DNA from 3 places in the Yersinia sp. 2541 StPb PI genome. Region 3 is predicted to be linked to each of the others. Evidence: predicted binding sites of a transcription regulator. Region 3 holds the regulator's gene; each other region holds the start of a gene.

Region 1 (3,289 bases), 240 kb from region 3:
TTATGCGATTTTAGTCACTTTTTCACAGCAGCTTACCAAATCTGTTGATGCCAGCTTGAGCCCGGCGATTGCTCAAATCAATGAGATTCGCGTGGCGCAGGATTATCTCGCCAAGCGTGATGCATTACAGCAGTCCGCAGGTGCATTGAACTTGTTAGTGCAACAGATTCGTACGGCAAAAACACAAGCCGATAGTGCGGTTGCTGCATTGAAACAGCCTGATGATTTGAAAGTGGTATTTAATAAAGCTTTCGATAATATTGTGACTCAGCCAGCCAATGTGTTGATCCCAGCAGTGCCGGTGATTTCTGCTTTTGTGCAGGATCTGGCACAAGTTGGTGATTTCTTGCAGCAGCAGGGAACGCAGGTCACTTTCAATAATGGCGGCGTTCAATTCCAGACCCCACAGCAAGCAGCGCTATATAACACGATGATGGCTAATTTAGTCGCCAAGTATCCGGCGATGATGACGGCACAGAAGAGTGTTGCGAGTGTCATGCAGTGATGGTTTTGGTTGATTTGATTTGATTTGATTTGATTTGATTTGATTTGGTGATCGGTTCGGTTGTTAGGACTGATCGAGTTATTCTTTCGGTTAGTATTTGATAAGTGAATAAGTTCGGTTGTTAAAGTAACTGAATTTACTTAACCTGCGATGAACCAACCGGCAAAGGGGCCATAAGCGTGGCCCCTTGTGCAATCCCGCGCTTGCGCGAAATATTGCCCTGCGGGTAAACCGTCCGCGTCTTTCGGGCTGACGAGCCAGCGCGATTCGCTCCTGCTCAAGCGCGCTTTTCGCGGGCGTCCATGCCCGCTCACTCTACCCTCATTCCTTGTCGGCAATATTCCTGATTGCGCTCAACGTCAAAACCATCGCTTTAGGTTTTGATTTTCTCTTTTGACTTTAAAAGCACATTTGAGCTGCCGAGTGAAGAATGAAGTCAGCGAAATCCGCCATGGACGGCGGATTTAGGCGTCATGAGCAGGGATGCGGCAACACTGCGAAGCAGTTTTGAACAACGCTTGCGTTGGCCCGAAGGGTAGCCTCAAAGAGGCCATAATAAAGCCGTCCCGCCAGCGTAATGATGAGCCGCAGGCAAGCGATACGTGCGCAAGCGCGGATTGTTAAGGCCCACGCTTATGGGCCTTAACTCGGTTGAGGCGACTGAGCTAAAATGACCTCGGAGCGTTTATCAACCGAAACCTGATCCGAACCTAAGCACTAAACCCATATCAACCGAAACCCGCTCCAATAATGTGCCCCCTTCCCCCTGTTATTTTATTACACATTTCTACCGAGAGTTGAGTCTGAGAGGTTATTAGCAGGGTGAATGTCTCATCTCCTCTCCACGAGCAAAAATAACTTGTGATTAACATCACATTTTCAAAACAAACTAACCCACGCAAAATGTGATTTATATCACTCTTATCGGGCTTTGTAGCTTAAAAATTCGTCGTCGTGGTTTTCTTACAGTCATTTAGTGTGATCTGCGTCAACAAGCACACCCCTATAATAGGGGGTTTGGTGTGACTTCTGTCACATAAATGCAGTGAGCTACGCGTGAATAAAGGAGCATGCTAGAGTTTGTTTTGCATACAGCGTGTTTGTATTCGATAACACCGGCGGGTTTTGCAGAACTGCCTCAACAAAACAATTATATCGCGCTCTTATTGTTAGCGCGTACCAATAGGGGTGTTTTATGTTTTCACCAGACGCAAAGGTCAGAATTCAAAATTTTGGCCGATTCCTCAGTAACATGGTTATGCCCAATATCGGGGCATTTATTGCCTGGGGTATTATCACCGCACTGTTTATTCCAACCGGCTGGCTGCCAAATGAAACGCTAGCCAAACTGATTGGCCCAATGATCACCTACCTGTTACCACTGCTGATCGGTTTTACCGGTGGCCGTTTGGTGGGGGGTGATCGCGGTGGTGTGGTGGGTGCTATCACCACCATGGGGGTTATCGTTGGTGCGGATATGCCAATGTTCCTCGGTGCGATGATTGTGGGTCCGCTGGGTGGCTGGGCAATCAAACACTTTGACCGTTGGGTTGAAGGTAAAATCAAAAGCGGCTTTGAGATGCTGGTTAACAACTTCTCAGCCGGTATCATCGGTATGCTGTTGGCGATTTTGGCCTTTATGGCGATTGGTCCACTGGTCGAAGTGTTGTCCCACGTGTTGGCTAAAGGCGTGCATATCATGGTGCAGCTTAACCTGCTGCCATTAACGTCTATCTTCGTCGAACCAGCTAAAATCCTGTTCCTGAATAACGCGATTAACCACGGTATCTTCTCACCTCTGGGTATCCAGCAGGCGACTGAAACCGGTAAGTCTATCTTCTTCCTGATCGAAGCGAACCCAGGCCCAGGTATGGGTGTGTTGATGGCTTACATGTTCTTCGGTAGAGGTAACGCTAAGCAGTCTGCTGGTGGCGCGGCTATCATCCACTTCTTCGGTGGTATCCACGAAATCTATTTCCCATACGTGCTGATGAACCCGCGCTTATTGCTGGCGGTTATTCTGGGCGGTATGACTGGTGTGTTCACTCTGACTGTGCTGAACGGCGGCCTGGTATCACCTGCGTCTCCTGGTTCTATCCTGGCAGTATTGGCGATGACACCTAAAGGTGCTTATTTTGCCAACATTGCTGCAGTTGCTGCTGCGTTTGCCGTCTCCTTCGTGGTGTCTGCTATCTTGCTGAAAACCTCTAAAGTCAAAGACGACGAGGAAGACAGTCTGGGAGATGCGACTCGCCGTATGCAAGATATGAAAGCGCAATCTAAAGGCGCACAAGCGGCGAATGCTGCCGCTGCCGCAGGCGACCTGACCACCGTACGTAAAATCATCGTAGCTTGTGATGCGGGTATGGGTTCTAGTGCGATGGGGGCCGGTGTGCTGCGTAAGAAAGTACAAGATGCGGGCTTGAGACATATCTCGGTGACTAACTGTGCTATCAACAACTTACCAGAAGATGTGGACTTGGTTATCACCCACCGTGATTTGACTGAGCGAGCCATGCGCCATGCGCCACAGGCACAACATATCTCGTTGACCAACTTCCTTGATAGCCAGTTGTACACCAACCTGACAGCACGTTTGGTGGAGGTGGCTAACACGACAGCAAGCACTCAGAAAGTGATTGAAACGCTGGACGATAGCTTTGAAGCCTCTGAAGCCAACTTGTTCAAGCTGGGCGCGGAGAATATTTTCCTCAATCAACACGCAGCCACCAAAGAGCAAGCTATTCGCTTCGCTGGTGAGCAGTTGGTGAAGGGCGGTTATGT
Region 2 (3,289 bases), 2.0 Mb from region 3:
TGGATGAGGAAGATAAGGTAATTGCCCTAATTGTGGCGCAGGTAACCGTTCGCGTAGCATAGCAATTGTTTCGGCGTAATGAGCTAATCCGGGATTAATTCGATTTGCGACCCATCCCAATAAGGGTAATCCATCGTTGATAATGGCTTGTGCTGTTAATAATGCATGATTGATGCAACCTAATTTAATTCCGACGACTAAAATAACCGGCAATTGTTCCTGTATCACCCAATCAGAATAGAAACGCTGGTCATTCATCATAACTTTCCAGCCACCACAACCTTCGACCACAACCGTATCGGCTTTGGCGGATAAACGTTGTAATCCTTCGGTCATTGCACCGTAATTAATCAGCGTATCCGTGCAGGCATGGATAACATCCCCTTGCAGCGGGAATGGATTAACTTCCTGATAATCCAACTTTATAGAGGATGAAGCCTGCAAAATAAGTGCATCCTGATTACGCAACCCTTCAGGTGTCTCTTTACTTTCTGTCGCTACCGGCTTATAGCCTACCGCTGTTCTGCCATTTTGGCTTAAGGCCTGAAGTAAGGCCCGTGACACCACGGTTTTACCGACAGCAGTGTCGGTACCCGTCACAAATACACGCGTTAACATAACAATACTCCGCAATCTGGCCACTTAGACTCAAGTCTTTCCGCCTAACATTAGCGAAATTGGCAACATGGATAAAAGTCTAGGCGATGCCGACAACAGACAGCTTGCGTTAGCGCAAGGTTTTGCCGAACTGAGAGAGGTTTTTAACGGATAACACCAAATAATAGGAGGAATACATCGTACATACCCACTAATAATTAACCCATAATTATTAGTGTTAATACCTACCCTTGCAGCAACTTCACCAATAATGAACCGTTATATAACGCTTCTTTTACTAATGCAGCTCCTGGCATTGTGCCCTGATTAAAAAATGCTGTAGGTTCAACCAGAATATTCTCACTGTAAGCAGGTAGTGCTTGTTGACGAATACATGACGCAATTGCCGGATGTAGAATAGATGCGGCTTTATTTAATGGGGAACCGACCAGAATTTTTTCCGGGTTAAATAAATTGACCATAATGGCAATAATTCGGCCAACACTGTGGCCAACGCCCAGAATAATATCTTTAGCTAACTGATCGCCCGCCAGCGCCGCATCACATAAAGATTCAACATTCAGTGGAGAACTGTGTAATAGCGAACTCATTGAACCATTTAATCGTTGCTGGGCAATTTCCAACATATTCTCGATACTGGCAACTGTCTCAAGGCAGCCATGATTACCGCAATAACAGCGCTTGCCGTAGGGATCCACCTGAGTATGACCAATCTCCACTACGCTACGACTACCTGCGTGCAATACCCTTCCGGCAGTGATAACACCAGCACCGACGTTATGATCAATCACCACCTGGATGACATTCTGACAGCCACGTGAAGCACCATACAGTGCTTCGGCCATCGTCCAGGCACAAATATCGTGTTGTAGATAGACAGGTAATCCCGTGCGCTGTTCCAGTGCTGGGCCAAGCAGCATCTCATCAACATCATAAAACGGCATTTTATGCACAATACCCGCCGGGGCATCAATGATGCCAGGCATAGTAATTGCAATCGCAGTTAACCGCTCAAGCTTGTCTTGATGCCGAATAAAGAATTGATCAACTTCATTGAGAATACGATTAAGTAGCGGTTCAGGATGACTATCCGGTAACGGAATTTGATCCTCAACCACCAGTTTACTGCTGAGATCACGCAAGGCGAGAGTAATAGAACCGCGACTGATACGCCCAGAGACATAATGCCAAGCTTCGGTATCAAGAACTAAACCAATGGCAGGCCGCCCACGGCTGCCAATATCTTGATATTCGGTCTCTTTGACCAGATGAGCCTCAACCAGTTCCCGCACAATCTTCGTGATACTGGCCGGGGCCAGTTGCGCCCGTTTAGACAGTTCAATACGGGATATTGGGCCGAACAAATCAATCAGCCGATAAACGGCTCCTGCATTGGTCTGCTTGATTTGATCAATGTGCCCAGGCTGTCCATCCGTTATCACTGAACCGGCTCCTTCTCTGCCAACCGAGTATTTTTCGCGCTTCTAAATAAAGATTATCGGCTATGTTGGGGCTTTTAGTATATGCCGTCAACTATTTGATTAGTTATGTGATTTACTGCACATAATCACCGGTTTTCCTGGCTTTACTGCTGGTTATTTATACGGAGTCAGTTGGCGGGCGTCGCTTGAGTATCCTTAGCCATCAAGCGAATCAACGCTTCTGCTGGGGCGGTTACTGGCCGATGTTTATGATTAACCAACCACACTTCGGTGGTGGCATCAGGTTCAGCCAAAGGTAAATATTTCACCCCATCCACTTTTACTCGGGTAAATGAGGCCGGCAGTATCGACACGCCCAAACCAGAGGACACCAAACCGACGATGGTCATCGCCTCTCCTACTTCTTGCGTAATATAAGGCGTGATACCCGCGCGGGTTAATAGTGCGAGGATTTCATCATACAGGGCAGTACCCACTTCACGCGAAAAGAAAACAAAGGGTTGTTCTGCCAGTGAGCTAAATTTAACACTCCCCGAAGGTAAAGCCGCTAAGGGGCTTTTTTCGTGGACAACGGCAACCAAAGGTTCACGTAACAACAGACGATATTGCAGTGCCTCCGGCAATCGTGTATTGCGCATTACACCAAGATCAAGCCGCCCATCCAGTAAAGGTTCAATTTGCTGTCTACTGTTAACTTCCCGCATTTTGATATGCACTTGAGGATGCAGTTGCCGGAATGCCTGTAAATTTTTAGATACCGTGCTAATAAAAGGTGCCGATGAAGTAAAACCGATAGTCAGTTCGCCGGATTCTCCGCGATGCAAACGCCCCGCTTTTTCCGCTGCCGAATGCACTTGGGCTAAAATTTGGTAAGACTCCTTTAAAAACAAGGAGCCGGCTTGGGTCAGGCTGACATTACGGTTGTTACGCGCCAAGAGTCGGGCACCAATTTGCTCTTCCAAACTCTGAATTTGCTGGCTGAGTGGTGGCTGAGAAATGCGCAAGCGCTCTGCCGCCCTACCAAAGTGCAATTCTTCTGCTACGGCAATGAAATAACGTAAATGTCTGAGTTCAATACTCATTGCGCTCCATTGATATGTTTAAAGTCTCATTTATAATAATTAATATATTAGACAAAAAACTCAGCTATTTCTATGCTCTTCTCATTAAGCTAAATAGTGGCTAAATCGAAACAGACAGTCTTTAATTGGGTTATTGATAAGGAAATA
Region 3 (3,289 bases):
AGCGCGTGCCAACCGTTGACACATCAAATCCGTTTGCTGCCAAAGCGATTCCGTCACTGGATGAAAGCTTTGTGGTTATTCATTTCCGGGGTTTGGATCAAATTGATTTCCCTTACTTACTAGCGATGTTGCAAGGATCATTTATCTCTAATATCAATACATTGGTGGTACCCGGCGGAAAAATGGGGCTGGCAATGGAGCTGATTATGGCGCCGCTAGTGCAGCAGTTGCTGGAAGGGGAGAAAATCGGTTAATCTCCTTCATTCTTGAAGCCGCAGTATAGCAATGGCTGGAGAGAGAGAAAAATAATTTGACTCTATCCCAACCCAAAGTAATTGGAGCTGCAGGTAGGCGGCAAACGAACTCATCCCGATGAGCTTACATAAGTAAGTGATTCGGGTGAGCGAACGCAGCTAACAACCCTGCAGCTTCAAGTACGAAGGGTTTGCTTAGGCGATGTCACGGATCTCAAAACTGTGGGTAATCGTCGCCGCTTTACCCAACATCAGTGAGACGGAGCAATACTTTTCTGCTGACAGCTCAACGGCTCGTTCCACAATTTTGTCGGTCAGACCTTTGCCGCTGACAATAAAATGCAGGTTGATTTGCGTAAATAGACGCGGTGCCTCTTCGCGACGCTGCGAGGTTAATGTCACTTCGCAATCACGCACATCATTGCGGCCTTTTTGTAAAATAGAGACCACATCAATCGCGCTACAACCGCCTGCTGACATTAACAACATTTCCATCGGACTCGGTGCTTTGTCTCCAGCATTACCGTCCATCAACACCTGATGACCTGATGCCGATTCACCCAAAAATGTCAGCCCCTCAACCCACTTTACACGTGCCTGCATAACTCTTGCTCCCGGTTAAATTTTCTGATCCAGACTACCCTTTCATTTACAAACTGGCAATGTAACCCGATGTTCATCATGCTGAAGCGATACAACACAAGACACTGGCTTCATCCTGTGCTACAAACAGAACCGAAAGTGTTGTTTCTAGAATTAAATAGGGTAGCTTCTCAATACTCAGTGGAGGGTTTCTACCCGGTACGTATCTTGGCTATACCTTTCGGCAGTTGAGCAAATTAATATGCTACGAGAAAGTGTATTTTATAAGCACGCCGTACAGGGAACTCTGAGCCCTGTTATGTTAGGCAGCGATAACAACAGAGGATAACAGCGAATGGTTCTCGGCAAGCCACAAACAGACCCGACTCTCGAATGGTTCCTGTCTCATTGCCATATCCACAAATATCCATCGAAGAGTACGCTGATTCACCAAGGTGAAAAGGCCGAAACGCTTTACTACATCGTGAAAGGCTCCGTTGCGGTGCTTATCAAAGATGAGGAAGGTAAAGAGATGATTCTCTCCTATCTTAATCAGGGAGATTTCATCGGCGAACTTGGATTATTTGAAGAAGGCCAAGAACGTAGCGCCTGGGTTAGAGCAAAAACCGCCTGTGAAGTGGCTGAAATTTCTTACAAAAAATTCCGTCAGCTGATTCAGGTCAATCCAGATATTTTAATGCGCCTATCTTCACAGATGGCGAGTCGCTTACAGATTACATCTGAGAAAGTGGGCAACCTTGCTTTCCTTGATGTGACTGGGCGTATTGCACAAACGCTGCTTAATCTGGCAAAACAACCTGATGCCATGACCCACCCAGATGGGATGCAGATTAAAATTACCCGCCAGGAAATTGGTCAGATAGTTGGCTGCTCCCGCGAAACCGTGGGGCGGATACTAAAAATGCTGGAAGATCAAAACCTGATCTCCGCACACGGTAAAACGATTGTCGTCTACGGCACCCGTTAATTCCCCCTAAACTGGTGCCGATACTGTCGGCATCAGTTTTTTAATCTTTTGTGATCAATAAATTTCTGGGGCCTTTATGAAATGGCAACGGCTTATTTATCATCCTGAAGTTAATTACGCACTACGCCAAACATTAGTGCTCTGCCTGCCTGCAGCATTAGGGTTCGCTCTCGGCGAACTTCGGCTGGGCTTGATGTTTTCTCTGATACCCGCCTGTTGCAACATTGCCTCACTGGATACACCACACCAACATTTTTTCCGGCGTCTGCTGGTCGGCGGCGCGCTGTTTACTGTGAGTAGCTTCCTAACCCAGCAACTGCTGCTATGGGGTATTCCGTTGCCTGCTGTCATGCTCAGCCTGGCATTAGTTCTAGGAGTGAGTGGGGCGATTAGCCAATTGAATGGCCATTTGTTACCCGCGGCACTGATTGCTGCTATTTTCAGCCTCAGCATGGTGGGCCGCGCTCCGATCTGGCAAGCCCCGTTGCTGTGTGCCGTAGGGACACTGTGGTATGGGGTGTTTAACGGGTTATGGTTCCGACTCTGCAAGGATCAACCGATTCGCGAACCTTTGAGTCAGCTTTATCGCTTACTAGCCGATTATTGTGACACCAAATACAGCCTGTTTGCTCAGCACCTTGAGCCGGAAAAATCGATACCGCCGCTGCTGGACAGACAACAGGCGATTATGGACAAGATTAATCAGCTTTATCAGCAATTTAATCTGATTCATAACACCACGAAGAAAGAACAGAAACGGTTGTTGGGATTGTTCCAAATGGCTCTCGATTTGCAAGAGCACATTACTGCGGCCCTGATTCAGCCAGAAAAAGCACAAGAGTTAATGGAGCAGACACAGATTGATAGCGTGATACGCCGTAATTGCCAGAAAATCTCAGCTCAAATGCGCAGCATCGCCAACGACATTCTCTATCACCACCATGCTGATGAGCATTTCACTGCCGATGATGGTCTGACAGAACTGGCAAGCATCGCACAGGCACACCCAGACAACCCGGTCGCACAATTCTACTACTACCATATCAGCCACGTGACCCAGCTATTGAGTGACCGGCGACCACTGTATGACCGTGACCTGATGTCCAGCCAACAACCACAACCTTTCTGGCCGGCGTTGATCAGCTATCTGTCGTTCAAATCAGGTGCACTGCGGGAAGCGGCTCGTCTGGGCGTAACACTGGCAGCAGGTAGCTATATCGGTAACTTAATTCATCTACCCAAACCTTATTGGATTTTGCTTACTGTGATGCTGGTAACGCAGAACGGTTATAACGCCACCAAGGTACGAATCCATCACCGTGCACTCGGCACCTTGATTGGGCTGATATTGGCCGCTGGTCTATTGCATCTGCCAATGCCAGAGGGTGCCACCCTTGGCATTATGCTGCTCATTACCCTTGCCGCTTATCTGGTTCAACGTAAAAACTACGGGCTATCTGTTGTT

The links. Region 3 encodes CRP, which controls carbon source genes, mostly activating them, when cyclic AMP is high. Its sites were predicted from a motif close to ATGTGANNNNNNTCACAT; they were not measured.
Region 1: V1953_RS00165 (PTS mannitol transporter subunit IICBA) is a predicted target of CRP. The motif match lies at 1,409-1,426, and genes of this name have one in related genera.
Region 2: mlc (sugar metabolism global transcriptional regulator Mlc) is a predicted target of CRP. The motif match lies at 2,166-2,183, and genes of this name have one in related genera.

What each region holds. Positions count from the first base shown of each region.
Region 1 is NZ_JAZGQB010000001.1:37,763-41,051, forward strand. It holds gene V1953_RS00160 (DUF3053 domain-containing protein) at 1-505, shown strand, start outside; gene V1953_RS00165 (PTS mannitol transporter subunit IICBA) at 1,701-3,289, shown strand, end outside.
Region 2 is NZ_JAZGQB010000001.1:2,277,293-2,280,581, forward strand. It holds gene bioD (dethiobiotin synthase) at 1-618, opposite strand, end outside; gene mlc (sugar metabolism global transcriptional regulator Mlc) at 843-2,060, opposite strand; gene V1953_RS10145 (LysR substrate-binding domain-containing protein) at 2,228-3,142, opposite strand.
Region 3 is NZ_JAZGQB010000001.1:279,766-283,054, reverse strand. It holds gene V1953_RS01105 (phosphoribulokinase) at 1-254, shown strand, start outside; gene V1953_RS01100 (OsmC family protein) at 450-857, opposite strand; gene crp (cAMP-activated global transcriptional regulator CRP) at 1,192-1,824, shown strand; gene V1953_RS01090 (YccS/YhfK family putative transporter) at 1,901-3,289, shown strand, end outside.